DNA from 4 places in the Bradyrhizobium sp. Pa8 genome. Region 4 is predicted to be linked to each of the others. Evidence: predicted binding sites of a transcription regulator. Region 4 holds the regulator's gene; each other region holds the start of a gene.
What was found. The regulator LexA, encoded in region 4, represses DNA repair genes until DNA is damaged. The targets are predictions, from matches to a motif close to TGTTCNNNNTGTGTTCNG.

Region 1 (4,204 bases), 2.9 Mb from region 4:
GGCCGTGCCGGCTATGCCTTCAGCAACGTGCTGTTCTACGGCACCGCCGGCCTCGCCTTCGGCGAGCTGCGCGCGCAGACATTCGGCTGGACGGAGTCGCACACCACCGCAGGCTGGACCATCGGTGCCGGCGCGGAAGTCGGCTTCGCGCCGAACTGGAGCGCCAAGCTCGAATATCTCTACATCGATCTGTCGACGAGCCAGTTCGCAATTACTGGCGTGTCAAACGGCTATAGCGCCAGCGTTGTGCGCGCAGGCGTGAACTATCACTTCTGATAGCTGAAGAAGAAAATACCGGACAACAGCCTCCCGGCCGCTCGCGGCCGGGATTTTTTTCGCCAGGTGTTCGCTCGAAAACGCTCTAGGAGAGGATGACCAAATTGACCGCCTTTGGTCCCTTCCCCTTCTTGTCCGGCTCGACTTCAAAAGTAATGCGCTGTCCTTCGGCGAGGTCTTTCAGTCCCGCCCGCTCCACAGCAGTAATGTGCACGAAGACGTCGCGGCCGCCATCGTCGGGCTTGATGAAACCGTAGCCGCGCTCGCCGTTAAAAAACTTGACCGTTCCCGTCATGGCCATCGGGAAACTCCCCCTCATTGCTCCTCCGTCGCGACGCAGACTCACGTCACGACATGACCGGGCCTTACGAAGCCCGGGAGCTGGCCATCCTTGGGCGGACCTTTTCTTTCGGTCCGATCGGATCTTTCTTAGGCCTTCACTCCGCCGCAACCATTCGCGGAAGCGGAACGTAAAGCCAGTCACGGAAACAGCATAATACGGTTCTCTGCAGATTGACTACCGCTCCTGCATATTTTTCCCAAGAATGCCGGGGTGTTACGGCCTCGGCACCTCTAATCGGAATCTGGCAGCTCCGCCCTGTCCGAGCGGTATCTCCAGCTCGGGCAGGATCGTCTTGAGCTCGCCTTGCAGCGTGTACGGCGGATTGACGATCAACAATCCGGCGGAGGTGAGGGCGGCGCCATCAAGCTGCGGCGCGACACTGAATTCGAGACGCAGACATTTTGCTGGTGGTTTTGCTGCGGCTGCGAGCCGCACCACTGATTGCACCAGCGTGTCGGTGGCGCGCCGGCTCTTGGCCGGATACCAGATTACATAGATACCGGTAGGCCATTTCGCGAAAGCCGCCGAGAAGGCGTCGCCGAGCTTTTCGAACTCGTCTTTCGCCTCGAACGGCGGGTCGATCAGCACGAGCCCGCGCCGTTCCTTCGGTGGCACGAAGGCCGGCAGCGCGACCCAGCCGTCGAGATCAACCACGCGCGCCTGTTCGTCGCGGCGCAGCACATTGATCAGCGCCTTGCGCGCCTTCGGCTCGAGCTCGCAGGCAACGAGGCGGTCCTGCGGCCGCAGCAGGCCGCGCGCGATCAACGGCGAACCCGGATAAGCCCTAAGCTCGCTCTTCGGATTGAAGGCGCGGACGATGTCGAGATAGGGCCTGGCCACCGCCACGGCGTCGTTCGACAGACGCGCCTGCATCAGCCGCGCGATGCCGGTCAGCCATTCGCCGCTGCGGCGCGCCTCGTCGCTTTCGAGATCGTAGAGGCCGGCGCCGGCATGGGTGTCGATGACACGGAATGCCCCCGGCTTGTCCTGGAGGTAGGTAATGATGCGCGCGAGCACGATGTGCTTGATGACATCGGCGAAGTTTCCGGCGTGGAAGGCGTGACGGTAGTTCATGAGACAGGACTACGCTACGTCACGGCTTGAGCAAAGCGGCATGCTCGTCTGTCCCGGACGCGCCGGCATGGGCCCCGATTCTGCAGCGCACCGCCGAAGCGGCGCTGCGCTGCCTCCGGGCACGAGCACTTGGACTAGCCACCCCTGATCGGCGGCATCGTCACCTGGTCGCGGCGGCAGGCGCGGCGCTCGATCTCCTCGCAGGCCCGGAATTGCAGGTCCTTGCTGAGGCAGATGCGGACCTCGGAGAGCCGGGTCCGGTTGCAGGTGACCGAGATGGCCGCGTTGCTCAGGCCCGCATTGGCTTTGATGAAGGCTTCTTCGACCTCGCCCGGCGCCACGGTCTTGGCCTGCGACAGTTCGAGATATTCCGCCGGGATCTTGATCGCGGCGCGCGCCTTGCGGATCGTCTCGAAATAATTGCGGCTGTCGAGCCCGGAGCAGGTGCCGTGCTTGTCCCACTCGTTGAAGATCAGCCCCGGCGCCGGCATCAGGTCGAGCATCGAAGAGACGATGTTGCGGTTCAGGCGTGGCGACGGCCGCTGGCAATATTCGGGGAAGCCGTTCTCATATTGCGGCCACAGCCCGTGCACCACGAACGCGTAGGGCCGCCCGCTGCACTGCATCTGCGAGCGACCGCCGCCGCGGTTGCGCTCGGACGCCTCCTCGCAGAACGAGGGCGACCACGACAGCGACAGCACATAGAAATCGAATTCGCCGGGCGCGTTCTGCCGTTTGTCCTGGGCCTTCGCGCCGCCCGGCAGCGCGACCAGCCCGGCGGCAAGAACCAGGGGAAGGGTCAGGGAGATCACGAGACGGGAGAACGAATGCAATCTAAAATGAAACATGGCGACGCCCCTCAACTAGACTGTGCAATCAGCCTAGCAGGCAACAAGAACATTTCAAGAACAAAATTTCGGGGCAACCGATCAGCCGCCTGATCGGTTCGATTCAGGCCTTTTCGATCAAGGCCCTTTTATCAAGGCCTGGCGGCGCGGCAGGACGGGTTGTAGGCCCAGTTACGGTCGAGTCCGACCACGCACCATTCGACACCATTGCCGTAGCCGGCGAAGCCGCCATCCTCGATGATCGAGAAATGCACCTTGCGCACCTTGCCGTCATTGAGCATGGCGTCGCCGGTGCAATAGCGGCGCGGAATGTTGTCGGACTGCCAGGGCCGGAACGCGATCTCGTGAACGGCGGCGAAGCCGGTGATCTTCAACGAGGAATTCCAGAACGAGCTTTCCTTCTCCCAGAACTGGGTGGCGATGGTCGGCAGCGCCTTGTCGCAATCGACGACGGCGCCGTCATAGCGCGGCCCGTTCAGCCAGAAGTTCAACTCCAGCGGATTGGCGGCCCTGGCCTCACCGAGCGACAGCGCTCCGAACATGAGGCCAAGCAAGGCGGCAAAGCGGAGCGATTTCAGGTTGAGGGCGCGCATGGGCAATCCGGACTGCTGGGTCTTGCGAAGACTAGACGGTGCCGCGAAGGCCGGGGGAGGTCAAGTGCAGCGCGGCAACACTTGGCCAAGAGTTGACCCTAACCTCGCAGCCGGCGGGGCATCAGTTCTTTTCATGGGCATCCCGGCACCGTAAACTGGCGCCAACCAATTGGAGTGACGGGAATGCGAATCATTGCGGCCGCGGGCCTTCTTGCCCTGGGTATGATGGCCAGCCAGTCGGCACGCGCCGATATGCTTCCGGTGCCTCCGTTCAAGGGCAACGACACCGGCGGCATCATCGCTTATTCGATGGCGACCCAGACCGATGCGCGGCAGGTTGCGGTCGATCACTGCGCGCGCTACGGCAAGGTCGTGAAATTCCTCGCGGTGCAGGCCTATGAGGGCGGCTATATCTCGTTCTCCTGCCGCTGGGTGCCCTATGGCGCAGCCCAACAGCCGATCCGCACGCTGTACTGAGGCGCTTTCGGAACGTCGGGAGCTTCCCACATGACGCGCAAGCTCGCTTTGCTCGGCTCGGCCCTTTGTCTTGTGGTGTCGGCAGGCAGCGCCAGCGCCGACGATCTGCCGGTGCGCAAGGCCGGCCTGTGGGAAATGAAGATGGTCAGGACCGGCACGCCCATGCCCGAGATGACCATGCAGCACTGCACCGACGAGACCGTCGACAAGGAGATGAACAACAACGTCTCCCCGATGGCCAAGCAGATCTGCGCCAAGCAGGACATCAAGAAGACCGCGACCGGCTATGTCAGCGATTCCGAGTGCAACGTCGCCGGCATCAGCACGACCTCGCATGCCGAGATCACCGGCGATTTCAACTCGGCCTATACGGTGAAGACCTCGTCGCACGCGCAAGGCGGCGCCGCCGGCGCAGCAGGCCGCGACACCACGATGCAGCTCGAAGCCAAGTGGCTGGGGGCCTGCAAGCCCGACCAGAAGCCCGGTGACATCGTGATGCCCGGCGGCTTCAAGATGAACGTGCGCGACATGGACAAGCTGAAGGCGTTGTTGCCGAAGTAGCTTTCTTCCCCTCTCCCCCTGTGGAGAGGGTG
Region 2 (4,204 bases), 2.8 Mb from region 4:
AACGGTACCGCGATCAAGGACTCCCGCGATCTCGCCCGCACCATTGCCACCCTGGCGCCGGGCACGTCCGTGAAGCTCGACGTCTTCCACAAAGGCGCGAGCAAGACAGTGACGCTCGCCCTCGGCGAGTTGCCGAACGAGCGGCAGGCCAAGGCCGGCGAGGGCAAGGCGCAGCCGAACACCGGCACGCCGCGCCTCGGTCTCAGCCTGGCGCCGGCCGGCGATGTCCAGGGCGCGGGCCAGAAGGGCGTCGTCGTGACCGAGGTCGATCCGCAGGGACCCGCCGCGCAGCGCGGCATCCAGACCGGCGACGTCATTCTCAATGTCGGCGGCAAGGCCGTCGCCAATGTCGGCGACGTCCGCTCGGAGCTGGCGCAGGCCAAATCGTCCGGCAAGAACAGCGTGTTGTTGCAGGTGAAGAGCGCGGAAGCGACGCGGTTCGTCGCGGTGCCGCTGGCGTAAGCCTCGCGCTTCCTGCGGCAAACTCAAAAGGCGGCCTGCGGGCCGCCTTTTTCGTGCGCGTCTGGAAGATTCCCACAGACGCGGATAACATTCTCGTTAACGGCAGTCTTGATGACGGGTTCGTCCGAAAAAGCCGCGTTCGCTCGTCACAGTTCGGAATCGCGTGTTGGGCTTTGGCGTCAATGAAGACGCCCAGGCGAATTGCAGGAGTGGAACTTCGAACGCCCGGCCTTCTTGTGGAACCGGTGGTTCGCATTTGATCGGTGCCGACATGGATCGATTGAAGCTCTCGCTGAGGTGTGCGCTGCTCGTGGCGCCGCTTTTCCTGACGACCGGAAGCGCCCTGGGGCGCGACGATGGCCGCTATGCCAACTCGCCCCTGAAACCCTGGTTCGACAGTTTGCGCAGCCATCTCGGGCCCTGCTGCTCGGATGCAGATGGCTTTGCGGTATCCGACCCCGATTGGGAATCGCACGATGGGCACTATCGCGTGCGGCTCGACGGGCAGTGGGTGGACGTGCCTGATGAGGCCGTCATCACCGAGCCAAACCGGGCTGGCCACACCATGGTGTGGCCGGTGAAGACTGCGTTCGGGATTTCGATCCGCTGCTTCATGCCGGGCAGCATGATCTGACCCGGGTCGGCGTTACCGCTTGCTGGATTTGCGCTTCGAGGTGTTTTTCGTTTTCTTAGTTGTCTTCTTGGCCGCCTTCTTCTTGGAGGTCTTATTCTTGGAGGTCTTTCGCTTCGACGCCTTCTTGGGGACCTTCTTGCCCTTCGCGCGCGCTTCCGACAGGCCGATTGCGATCGCCTGCTTGCGACTCTTCACGCGTCCACCACGACCGCCGGGGCCGCTTTTCGCGGTGCCCTTCTTGTAACGGCGCATCTCGCGCTCGACATCACTGCCGGCGCTGCGTGAGTAGCGGCGTTTCTTTGCCTTGCGTGCCATCAACTCTCTCCCTTGGCCGGGGAAAGAACCGCATCACTGACCCAACGTTCCAAATGGGCTCGTTGCGCCCCTCAGAAGGAGTTCGCCAACTCGATCTCGTCTTCCAGCGCTCGGATGCGGCGCGCAGCCTCAGTGGAGGACAGAGCCCGATCGTATTGAGTGGGCTGATAGGCCTCCTCGCTCAGACGCTTCAGCCTCAGCCCCTGCGCTCGCGTCATCTGCTCCGTGAGGAAAACCCTGGCGTCGTATTTACCCTGAACCTGCATCTGGCCTCTCCGTTCTCAAATCGTGACTTGACTATATGTTCTTATTTTGTTCTAACAAGCCATGGATAATAGAATTAATGAAATTCGACGCAAAATCAGCGCCTTGAGGCTCGAAATGGCCGACATCGAGGTGTCTGTGCGCGACCTCGTCGGTCGCGATCGCGACTGCACAGAAAAGGCCCTGGCGCAGATGGATCTGCGCCAGAAAATCAACCTGCTGATCGGCGAATGGAAGGCGGCCGGCGGCGGCGATGTCTTGCCTGACGTCCGCGAGCGGGTACGCCTTCGTCCTGCAACGACATCCGGTAGTCGGCTGCGCGTGATCGCGCGCCGCTGAGCATTTTGGGAGCGTGCGGTGGAGGAAGACCCGGACACGTACCGGATTCTAAAACTGCGCGCCGAAATTCTCGAACTCGGCTCCGCCATCCGGCAATTGCAGCGCGAGGGTCTCGACGATGCCGCAGCGCAGCTCCTGATCGCACGCAAACGTGCACAGCTCGAGCATCTCGTGAAGGCGAATGCCGCGGGACGGCCGCTTTAGCGATGTGACGCTGGAAGGATTCCCAATCTAGCTCCACGCTCCAGCTCCAAACCGAAAGACCCCGCGTCGCCGCGAGGCCTTTGATTGTCGGCGTCGGAGCTCACTTGGTGTTGCTCATGCCGCCCTTGTTGTTCGTCATGGTGCCGCCTTGGTCGGAGCCGGGGCCAGAACCACCTTGACCGGAGGGATCAGCGCCCTTGGAGGACTTGGTGTTGGCGCCCGTGGTCTGCGACGACGACATCGCGGATCCATGCTTGGCCTTATGCGACTTGGCCTGCGCGGCGAACGGAGCGGCGGCGAGGCCGGTTGCCAACATCACGGTGAGAGCGAGCTTGGTGGTTTTCATGCGCGGGAACTCCCTGAGTTAAATTGACGCAGGCAGCCAACCGCCATTTGCCGCAGGAGTTCCGAACGAAAGCGCCCGGTGCGCGTCACGCGCGCTTCAAAATTCCTTGTCCTCGGCGAGGATGAACACGAGGCCCGTGAGCGTTGCGCCGATCGCGAACGTCGTCACCAGTGTGATGATGAAGACCATGGCGGCCGAATGTCCGCCGTGGTTCAGCAGATTTGCGACGGCCGGATTGAACAGGACGAGGGCGAGACCGAAGACAAGGCCGAGGGCTGCACCCATCATCGCATGCGTCATCAGCTTGATGACGCCGGTCGGAGAGATGAGGCTCGGCGACTTTTTCCCGCGCATGGAACCGCCTCGCGGTGTGGCATAAAACGCGCACGACGATTGCGAGTTCCATTCTCATGACGATTTTGTCATTCCCCGCTTCATCCGACGTTCATGGCGGTCTTGCGAGGATGAATGCCATCAACACGGGAACATTCGATATGGGTAAGGTCGTCTTTCTCTATCGCTCGCTGGCCTATCGCAACGCGGCTGCGGACATGCTGCGCAAGGCGCGCAAGCTGCCACGCGGCGCCGAGCGGAGCGCAGCCCGCCGTTACGCGCGGGCGCTGCGCGAGCTTTCGCAAACGGAAGCCTGGCTGGAAGGACGTGTCGCTGACGAACCGCAGGCGATGCAGCCGATGAGGGTCGCTGCGGCGCGCTAGAGCATGATCGGTTCTGAGTGAATCAGAACCGAAGCCCCAGATTCTTGTCTTTACACGCGAACTGGCGCCCACTTCGCTCGCAAACGCTTAGCCTGAGGCCCGCTGAAGGGGCTCGGACGGAGCCGCGTCGAACTTGCTCGCGGCCGACGGCGCTACGGTCTTCCGCGTCAGCGGCACCTCGAGCCGGCACAACAGGCCTTCGGCACGCCAGTCGAACTCCGCCTGTCCGCCGAGTTGCGATTCCACACTGGCAAGCAGGCTCCGCGTGCCGAAGCCACGGGATTTCGGCGTCCTCACCAGCGGACCGCCGGTTTCGTCCCAGGTCAGTGTGAGGTGGTCGTCCTCGACCTGCCAGCCGATCGCAAGCCGCCCCGACCGCGTCGAGAGCGCGCCATATTTCGCCGAGTTGGTGAAGAGCTCATGCAGCGCCAGCGCCAGCGTCTGCGCTGTCGCCGGCACCAGCTGAACTTCCGGACCGGCCAGCTTGATCTGGCCGCCGAGCGAGTAGGGCGCGAGCTCCTCGTCGATCAGCTTCGAGAGTTCGGCGCCCTGCCAGCTCGACAGCGACAGGATCGTGTGCACGCGCGCCAGCGCGTTGATGCGCCCCTCGACGGCGTTCACGTAAGCCTTGACCTCATCGGCGCGGGTGAGGCGCACGATCGATTGCGCCAGCGCCAGCGCGTTCTTGGCGCGATGATCCACCTCGCGCGCGAGCAGGTTTTGTCTCTCTTCCGCGCGTTTGCGTTCGGTGATGTCCACGGTGACGCCGCTCACGCGTACCACGCGGCCACCTTGGTCCACCGTGGCGGCTGCCGTGCCGACGCACCAGCGTACCTCGCCATCGGGCCGGCTGACGCGAAACTCGCCTTCATAGGCGTGCGCGCCGGTATTGAACGCGGCAATCGCCTGGCCGAACTGGTCGAC
Region 3 (4,204 bases), 4.6 Mb from region 4:
GAGCGCGAACAGGAAGCTCGCGCCGACCGCAAACGTATTGGGGTCGTAGCCGGAGTTCTCGGAGCGGCTGCCGGAGACGAAGCCATAGGCGCCGCCGAACGTCGCCGAGAAGATCATGAAGGAGCGGATCGCGAACGCGATGCGGGGGTGCTGTCGCCTGAAGCGGCGCATGCGCACCTTGATCCGGAACGTCCGATCCATCGCCATCGACCCCGACTCTTGCTCCGAAACCCGCGCCGCCAATTGCGACGATGTCTCGCCGACCTTGCGAACAGCTTGAGGCCTTGGTTCGGCCTCCAAACAGGGTTGATGAGGTGTTAACGCCTCAGAGCGAGGCGGCCTGGAGCGGGAGCGGGCGGTGGCCGCCATTGGCGCCGACGATCAACGCCGCGGCCTCGCGCTGCGAAAAGGTCTTCGAGCGCACATAGATGCGGTAATCGGCCGGCCCGTCGGTGGACAGGTAAATCACCGGGCCGCCGTCGACCGGCTCCGCGGCAATCGTGACAAGGCGGTTTGCCGGATTGGCCTGGCAGGAGTCCGGTTCAAAGCTCAGACCGTCGTCCACGACCGCGAAGTCCGCCGCGTCCGGATCGTCGGTGATCTGAACCCGCACCGTGGCCCGCGACAGATCGTCGGTGAAGGCGACATGGACGCCGGCCGTCCAGAACAGGGATGTCAGCTCGACTGAAGTCTCGCCCAGCGCGATGCAGGGATGCGAGACCGATCCGATCTCGCCGCGGGCGAACACCGCGGCCGCCAACAAGGGAACAACCGAGGCCAGGATCTTGAAACGCAACATGACACTCTACTCGCCCGGCCCTGTGTGGACTCGTACTGGGAACGTTTGGGCCTTATGGTTTGCAGAGCGTAAAGGAAACTCGTTACCGCCGGGTTGACGCGCGGAATGATCAGGCCATCTGCCGCACATCCTCCGCGAGTGCGCGGTAGGACAGCGCCTCGGCGAGATGCAGCCGGCCGATCTTCTCGGCGCCGTCGAGATCGGCGAGCGTGCGCGCCACCCGCAGCACGCGGTGATAGCCGCGCGCCGACAGCCGCATGGTCTCGGCCGCGTCGCGCAGCAATTTGGCGCCTTGCGCATCCGGCTTTGCGATGTCTTCCAACACCGAGGCCGGCGCCTCGGCATTGGTGCGAACACGCGGCAGGCCCGCATCCGCGTAACGCGCGAGCTGGATGTCGCGCGCGGCTGCCACGCGCGCGGCGACTTCCGCCGAGCCCTCGGCCGCCGGCGGCAGGATCAGATCCGCTGCAGTCACCGCGGGAACCTCGATACGCAAATCGATGCGGTCCATCAGCGGACCGGAGATGCGCGCCTGATAGTCGCCGGTGCAGCGATCGATGCGGCCGCGCTTGCAGGCATAGCCGGGCTCGAACGCATGGCCGCAGCGGCACGGATTCATCGCCGCGACCAGCATGAAGCGCGCAGGATAAGTCACGCGATGATTGGCGCGGGAGACGGAGACCTCGCCGTTCTCCAGCGGCTGGCGCAGCGAATCCAGCACGCGCGGATCGAATTCGGGCAGCTCGTCGAGGAACAGCACGCCCTGATGCGCCAGCGAGATCTCGCCGGGTTTTGCGCGGATGCCGCCGCCGGTGAGCGCGGCCATGCTGGCGGAATGGTGCGGCGAGCGGAACGGCCGCCGCGCGGTCAACGCGCCGCCCTCGATCTCGCCGGCAACGGAGGCGATCATGGAGACTTCGAGCAATTCGCCCGGCGACAGCGGCGGCAGGATCGAGGGCAGGCGCGCCGCCAGCATCGACTTGCCGGCACCGGGCGCGCCGATCATGAGCAGGTGATGTCCGCCGGCGGCCGCGATCTCCAGCGCGCGCTTGGCGCTCTCCTGGCCCTTGATGTCGCGCAGGTCGAGCGGGGAGGCGGCGACCTCGTGCACGCGCGGCGTGGGCCGCGACAGCACCTGCGTGCCCTTGAAATGGTTGGCGATCTGGATCAGCGATTGTGCCGCGATGATCTGGATGTCCGGGCTCGCCCACGCCGCTTCCGAGCCGCAGGCCGCCGGACAGATCAAGCCTTCCTCGCGCACATTGGCGCCGATCGCGGCGGGAAGCACGCCGGCCACCGGCGCGATCGAGCCGTCGAGGCCGAGCTCGCCGAGAACGGTAAATCCGGTCAGCGCATCCGGCGGTATCGCGCCGATCGCCGCCATCAGCCCGAGCGCGATCGGCAGGTCGTAATGGCTGCCCTCCTTGGGCAGGTCGGCCGGCGCCAGATTGACGATGATCCGCCGCGCCGGCAGCGCCAGCCCTGAGGCAATCAGCGCCGAGCGGACGCGCTCCCGTGCCTCCGATACCGCCTTGTCCGGCAGGCCGACGATGGCAAAGGCCGGCAGGCCGGGCGCGACCTGCACCTGCACGTCGACCGCGCGGGCCTCGATCCCCTCAAAGGCGACGGTAGAAACCCGTTGAACCATGCCCGAACCAGCCTGCCCTCTCGCACAATTAGGGGTAGCAGAGCCCGATCTTTCTTGCAAGAACAATACAAGAACATGTCAGAGGCCCTGGAAAACCCTAACCGGTCGTAAACATCACGCAGACACTACGCCTCGAATGCGAGCGGCTCTCATCAGCACATCCCAACGAATGTTCGCTACTCCTAGAGCTGCGGGATGGGCCGTGGTCTAACGGGTGAACAATTCAAATGCTTGCAAATCGCCGCAGAAGCGAACGACGGGTATGCACTCGGCTCGCCAAGATTCACTTTGGCGCGGGCTCGCTGCCGAGGGATTGCACCATCACGGACATCTCGGATGGCGGCGTGAAAGTGGTGGCGGAGTTTCTGGAAGTGCCGCCGCAATTCACCATCATCTTCGCGCCCGATTATTCCCGCCAATGCCGCCTGCGCTGGCGCATCGGCTGCGAATTCGGGGCCGAGTTCACCGATTGAGCCGGACGGACCAGGTTCCTTAACTGGACTTTAGCGTTAATCGGTAAGCATCGCTGATCAGTCGCCGAGTGATCAGAGTATGCCCAAGCGTTCGTCCCTTGCCTCTCCGTCGGCGAGATTCCTGCTTTCTGCGCTCGTGATGCTTGCCCTCGGCGGCTGCCAGACCACGAGTCTGGAGGACGTCACCGGCGCGCTCGGTGGCAAGTCGGAAACGGCCGGCAAGGCCGACCCGAAGCCGGACATGGACGCGCTTCGCGAGCGCTATCGCGCCAAGCCTTCCGATCCCAACGTTGCGCTCGAATATGGCATGGCGCTGCGCGAGACCGGCCAGCGCGCCCAGGCCGTTGCGGTGATGGAGCAGGCCGTGCTCGCCCATCCCAGCAACAAGGCGCTGCTCGCCGGCTACGGCCGCGCGCTCGCCGACAGCGGTAATTTCCAACAGGCGTTCGATGTGCTCAGCCGCGCGCATACGCCCGAGGATCCGGACTGGCGCATCCTGTCGGCGCAAGGCGCGGCGCTCGATCAGCTCGGCCGCAACGAAGAGGCGCAGCAATATTATGCGGCGGCGCTGAAGATCGTGCCCGAGGAGCCGCAGGTTCTGTCCAATCTCGGCCTGTCCTACATGCTCCAGAACAATCTGCCGCGGGCCGAGGAAACGCTGCGCCGCGCCTATGAGCGCAATCGCGCCGATTCCCGCGTGCGCGCCAATCTGGCGCTCGTCGTGGGACTGCAGGGAAAGCAGGCCGAGGCCGAGACCATCGTGAAGGCCGACCTGCCGCTGGATCAGGCCGCGGCAAAGGTCACGGCGCTGCGGCAGTTGCTGGCGAAGAAGCAGCAGCGGGCGGAGAAATAGCGCGCCCTCGTCTGGATTCTTTTTTACGCGTTGTCCTGGCGCGAACCGGTATCCACTTCGCTCGAAAACGCTCTCGCCCTTACGACACCTTGCGATGCGGGGCTGACCCGCGACCCGCCCTGCCCTTGAGCTTCTTCAGGAGCGGCCCGAGCAGCGAGCGCTTCGGCTTCTTCACCTCGCCACGCCCGGCGAGCCGGTTCGCCATGTTCTGGAACAGAAGGGTGGTGCGGTGGTTCTTGGAGACCTCCGCGATCATCTGGCCGTTATTGGCCGCGGTCGAGAACAGTTTCGAGTCGAACGGGATCGCCGCGATCGGCTGGCTCTCCATGGTCTTGGCGAACGCCTTGACGTCGATCTCCGCGCGCTTGTGCATGCCGACCTGGTTGATGCAGTACAGCGGCGGACGGTCGTTGGGCCGTGCCGCCTTGAGC
Region 4 (4,204 bases):
CTGGTGAGGATCACGGGGTGGCCGCTGGCCCAGGCCTTGCCGGGAAGCCCCTCGTCATATCCGAACTGCAGATCCTCGCTCACGTCCCTAAACGCGGACAACCCTTCGCCGTAGAGGCCGCCGCCGAATTCAAGCCGCATGCGCGTGCGGTCAGGCACCCAGAGTTCAACGACGCGAATGAAGGTCTTCATCGAACGTGTCCGCCGTCTCAGCCGCACCAAGCATCGGCCATTTGGCTGCGGAACGGACGTTCAAAATTCAGGCAGGACAGCGCAAACTTCGTGCGGTGGGAGGCGCAACGGCTCGGTCCGCCCGATGGAGTTTCGCGGGACACGAACGACAACATCTCGCCGGCCTCGGCCGGCGATGGCGATTTTCAATCCCGGCCCGACCTGCCGGCGGGGAATGGCTATGTCAGCCGATCGGCAGGCGGGTGATGGTCGGCCGGCTGTCGGTGATGATCTGCGGCTTGTGCTCGCGCTCGCCGACCGGCTGGGTCACCGGTAGTTGCAGCACGGTCGCGCGCTGGCCTTCGACCAGCTGCGTCACCAGCACGGATTTGCCGTCGGGGAATTCGATCGCATCATGATGGCGATCGGGAATGTGCGGATCGATCTTGCCGAACTTGCCGACGCGCGAATTGACGGTGCGCGTCCAGATCCAGCGATTGTCGTAGCGGACGTTGTCGGCGAAGGCGAGCTCCGTTCCCGGGAGCAGGCAGACCGCGACGGTCGGATCGGCTGCGGAGGCAAAGCCGCGCGTCGAGGTGCCGCGGAAGGTTGTCGTGACGATCGTCTCGCCGACTTCGGCGGGGCGCGACGCGACGGCATGCAGGCTGTAGTCACACATCGGGTGCTCCTCATGCAGGGATAGCGACCCACGTCTCTCAATCGAGGCGCAGGCCTCTATCAGAGTGGAAATGTGAAAGGTTCTGCCCGGTTGTAGGCAAATCTACGGCTCGCCGCCGCAGACCGCAATCACATTATCTTTCCCGAATCCACCAGGAACAAAGCCCGCCCCTGTGCATTCCGGAGGCGCGTGTCAGCGCCCCGCAGGCGCCGACCAGCCGGAATATTGCCAGCCCGGCCGCGACGGTTTGTCGACGGCGTCGCGGGCCTTGCGGGCTTCCTCGCTCACGGCGGTATCCTTGCGGACATGGGGTCGCGATTGCGCGGCCAGGGCTTGTGCGGCCAAGGCTTGCGACGCTGATGCTGCGATCAGCGCCACGGCAACTGTGATCTGAACGATCCGGCGCATGACTGCCCCTCGAACCTGAAGGCCGCGAAGCAGGGCTGCTTCGTGCGGCGTGCCGAGGATGTACCGCTGGAGGAGGGGCCGGATAATCTGCGCGAAACCAGAAAGACTATCCAGCGGAAGCGGACAATCGTCCGCTCCAATCTCGGATCGGCGATGCCGATCGAAAGCGCGCGGGGCGCCAAGTAACCGGTACCGGCGCGTCCGGTATCAGTACTTCCGGTACAGCCCGATCAGCTTGCCCTGGATCTTCACCCGGTTGGGCGGGAGGATGCGGACCTCATAGGCTGCATTGGCGGGCTCGAGCGCGATCGAGGCGCCGCGGCGGCGGAAGCGCTTCAGGGTTGCTTCCTCGTCGTCGATCAGCGCCACCACGATATCGCCGGTGTCGGCGCTCTCGTTGCGCTGGATCAGCGCCATGTCGCCGTCGAGAATGCCGGCCTCGACCATGGAATCGCCGCGCACTTCGAGCGCGTAATGTTCGCCCGAGCCGAGCATGTCAGGCGGTACGCTGATGGTGTGGCTGCGGGTCTGCAAGGCCTCGATCGGCGTACCGGCCGCGATACGACCCATCACGGGCACCGCGACGGGGCGCTCGCCCTCGTCCGCGGACGGGCTGGAGGTCGTGCGGACCTTGCCGAGATTGCCTTCGATGACGCTCGGCGTGAAGCCGCGGCGGCTACCGGCGGCGGCCTGAAGCTCGGGCAGCTTGATCACCTCGATGGCGCGGGCGCGGTTGGGCAGGCGCCGGATGAAGCCACGCTCCTCAAGCGCGGTGATCAGGCGATGGATGCCCGATTTCGAGCGCAGGTCGAGCGCGTCCTTCATCTCGTCGAAGGAGGGCGGCACGCCGCTTTCCTTCAGCCGTTCGCTGATGAACCGCAGGAGCTCGTATTGTTTGCGCGTTAACATCTCGACCAAAATCCCCCGGTTGATGTCGTTCGATTCCGAGACGCTGAATTCAGCAGTAAGCCGCTACATGCTCGAAACAAATCATGAACGGACACTATATGTTCGATACATGTTCCGCAACTGCTTAATTTACCGTGAACGCGACAAAGTTCGCGGAACGCACGCGAACGAAGCGATCAGACGGGCAGCCGCAAGACCTCGCAAGGCGTGCCGGCTTCGGCCTTCGGCGCGAATGGCGCGCGCACGAGAAGTGCCTGTGCCGCAGCGAGATTCGCAAGAAGCGAGGAATCCTGGTGATTGACCGGAAGGGCGAGGAGCGTGCCGTCGTCGCGCAGCTCGAGGCGTGCGCGCAGATAATCCTCGCGCTGGTCGTTGGCGCCGACATCGCGGCCGAGCACTGCGCGTTCGCGGCGGTGATGAATCATCGAACGGCCCGAAAGCGCGCGAATCAACGGCACCATGAACAGGAAGCCGCAAACATAGGATGACACGGGATTGCCGGGCAGGCCGATCACGCGCATCGCGCCGAGCCGCCCGTTCATCATCGGCTTGCCCGGCCGCATCGCGATCTTCCAGAACGCCATCGAGATACCTTCGTCCCTCAGCGCCTGTTGGACCAGATCGTGGTCCCCGACCGACGCGCCGCCGGTCGTGATCAGGATGTCCGCGCCGCTCTCCCGCGCGCGGCCGATGCCGGCCGTGGTGGCCTCCAGCGTGTCGGCGGCAACGCCGAGGTCGATGGTATCGGCGCCCTCGCTGCGGGCGAGCGCGTGCAGGGCGTAGCCGTTCGAATAAACGATCTGGCCGGGACCGGGCGTGGTGCCCGGCATCACCAACTCGTCGCCGGTCGCGAGAATCGCGACCTTCGGGCGTCGTCGGACAGGCAGTTGCGGGTAATTCATGCCGGCGGCGAGCGCGAGGTCGCGCTCGGTGAGCCGGGCTCCCTTGCACAGCAGCACGTCGCCTTCCGAGAAGTCGACGCCGGCGGGGCGGATGTGCCGCCCCGTTACGGCGGCTTCCTTGATGGTGATGCACTTGCCGTCCGCGACCGTATCCTCCTGGATCACGACCGAATCAGCGCCATCGGGAACGACACCGCCGGTGAAGATACGCACGGCCTCGCCGGCGCCGACCGATCCCGCAAACGGGCGGCCCGCCGCGACCTCGCCGATCAGGGTGAGCTGGGAGTCGATCTTCGCCGCATCGACCGCGCGCACCGCATAGCCGTCCATTGCCGACATCGCCTGCGGCGGCTGCGTGCGCCGCGCCGCGACATCGCGCGCCAGCACGCGGTGGAAGGCTGCGTCGAGCGCGATCATCTCTTCAGGCAGCGGCTCTGCGCCCGCCAGCACCGCGGCGAGCGCATCGGATACCGGCATCAGGGCCACGGGTGAAAACTCCTGCTGGGCCCGTTCGGGCAAATCGGCGGCGAGAGTTCTAGCCGAGTGCAGGCGCAGAGGCAAAACAGTGGCCGCGCAGGATGATTTGTCCTGCGTCATCCGCTCTACGATGAAGGGTGAGCATCAAGTCCGCCGCGGCATGATCCAGAAGGCGAGACAGACCGGTACGAGGATGGCCATGGCGAGGACGAGAAAGACGAGAGCCACGGCCAGCATCGGTCAGCCCCCCGGCTGCTTGTACGGACTGACGTCCGGCGCTGCGGGGCCTTGATCCTTGTCAGGCAGCGGGTCCGCCTGGGATTTCAGGTCGGCGGCCTTGCTGATCAGTTTTGCGGAAAGGTCAGAATCCGAGGTGGTTCTGGCGAATTTCATCAGCAGAGAGGCCTGCTTGGTGAGGTAGGTTTTGCCCAACACGACGATTGATCCGATGTAGAATTCCCAACGGACTCATGAGTCCTGAGAGGAGCAATCGTTCCGGGAACTCTGTATAAAAATGCACAAAGGGACTTGGTTCCTCGCCCCCGGGGCAAAATAGTTCCATTCGCGGCTCGTCGGCCCGTCGGCCGTCGGTTTGCCGGCCAGAGATCAGATTCCAAGCGCCCTGAGGGCGTTCCCGACGTCGCGGGGCGACGTCACGT

Region 1: ACKWRH_RS38625 (ribonuclease T2) is a predicted target of LexA. The motif match lies at 2,587-2,604, and genes of this name have one in related genera.
Region 2: ACKWRH_RS11005 (DUF3072 domain-containing protein) is a predicted target of LexA. The motif match lies at 1,714-1,731, and genes of this name have one in related genera.
Region 3: ACKWRH_RS00995 (YifB family Mg chelatase-like AAA ATPase) is a predicted target of LexA. The motif match lies at 2,506-2,523, and genes of this name have one in related genera.

Annotation. Positions count from the first base shown of each region.
Region 1 covers NZ_CP176767.1:8,152,046-8,156,249, reverse strand. The annotation lists gene ACKWRH_RS38640 (outer membrane protein) at 1-276, shown strand, start outside; gene ACKWRH_RS38635 (cold-shock protein) at 362-577, opposite strand; gene ACKWRH_RS38630 (23S rRNA (adenine(2030)-N(6))-methyltransferase RlmJ) at 833-1,693, opposite strand; gene ACKWRH_RS38625 (ribonuclease T2) at 1,828-2,541, opposite strand; gene ACKWRH_RS38620 (hypothetical protein) at 2,673-3,083, opposite strand; gene ACKWRH_RS38615 (hypothetical protein) at 3,318-3,611, shown strand; gene ACKWRH_RS38610 (DUF3617 domain-containing protein) at 3,642-4,172, shown strand.
Region 2 covers NZ_CP176767.1:2,422,253-2,426,456, forward strand. The annotation lists gene ACKWRH_RS10990 (Do family serine endopeptidase) at 1-462, shown strand, start outside; gene ACKWRH_RS10995 (hypothetical protein) at 734-1,096, shown strand; gene ACKWRH_RS11000 (DUF6496 domain-containing protein) at 1,109-1,411, opposite strand; gene ACKWRH_RS11005 (DUF3072 domain-containing protein) at 1,483-1,677, opposite strand; gene ACKWRH_RS11010 (hypothetical protein) at 1,793-2,014, shown strand; gene ACKWRH_RS11015 (hypothetical protein) at 2,033-2,218, shown strand; gene ACKWRH_RS11020 (hypothetical protein) at 2,319-2,564, opposite strand; gene ACKWRH_RS11025 (hypothetical protein) at 2,661-2,918, opposite strand; gene ACKWRH_RS11030 (hypothetical protein) at 2,975-3,280, shown strand; gene ACKWRH_RS11035 (HWE histidine kinase domain-containing protein) at 3,368-4,204, opposite strand, start outside.
Region 3 covers NZ_CP176767.1:225,390-229,593, reverse strand. The annotation lists gene ACKWRH_RS01005 (ATP-binding protein) at 1-207, opposite strand, end outside; gene ACKWRH_RS01000 (hypothetical protein) at 326-799, opposite strand; gene ACKWRH_RS00995 (YifB family Mg chelatase-like AAA ATPase) at 909-2,447, opposite strand; gene ACKWRH_RS00990 (PilZ domain-containing protein) at 2,675-2,920, shown strand; gene ACKWRH_RS00985 (tetratricopeptide repeat protein) at 3,000-3,773, shown strand; gene ACKWRH_RS00980 (AAA family ATPase) at 3,853-4,204, opposite strand, start outside.
Region 4 covers NZ_CP176767.1:5,217,522-5,221,725, reverse strand. The annotation lists gene ACKWRH_RS24240 (GAF domain-containing protein) at 1-191, opposite strand, end outside; gene ACKWRH_RS24235 (hypothetical protein) at 415-849, opposite strand; gene ACKWRH_RS24230 (hypothetical protein) at 1,042-1,257, opposite strand; gene lexA (transcriptional repressor LexA) at 1,465-2,166, opposite strand; gene ACKWRH_RS24220 (molybdopterin molybdotransferase MoeA) at 2,343-3,554, opposite strand; gene ACKWRH_RS24215 (hypothetical protein) at 3,786-3,980, opposite strand; gene ACKWRH_RS24210 (HAD family hydrolase) at 4,152-4,204, opposite strand, start outside.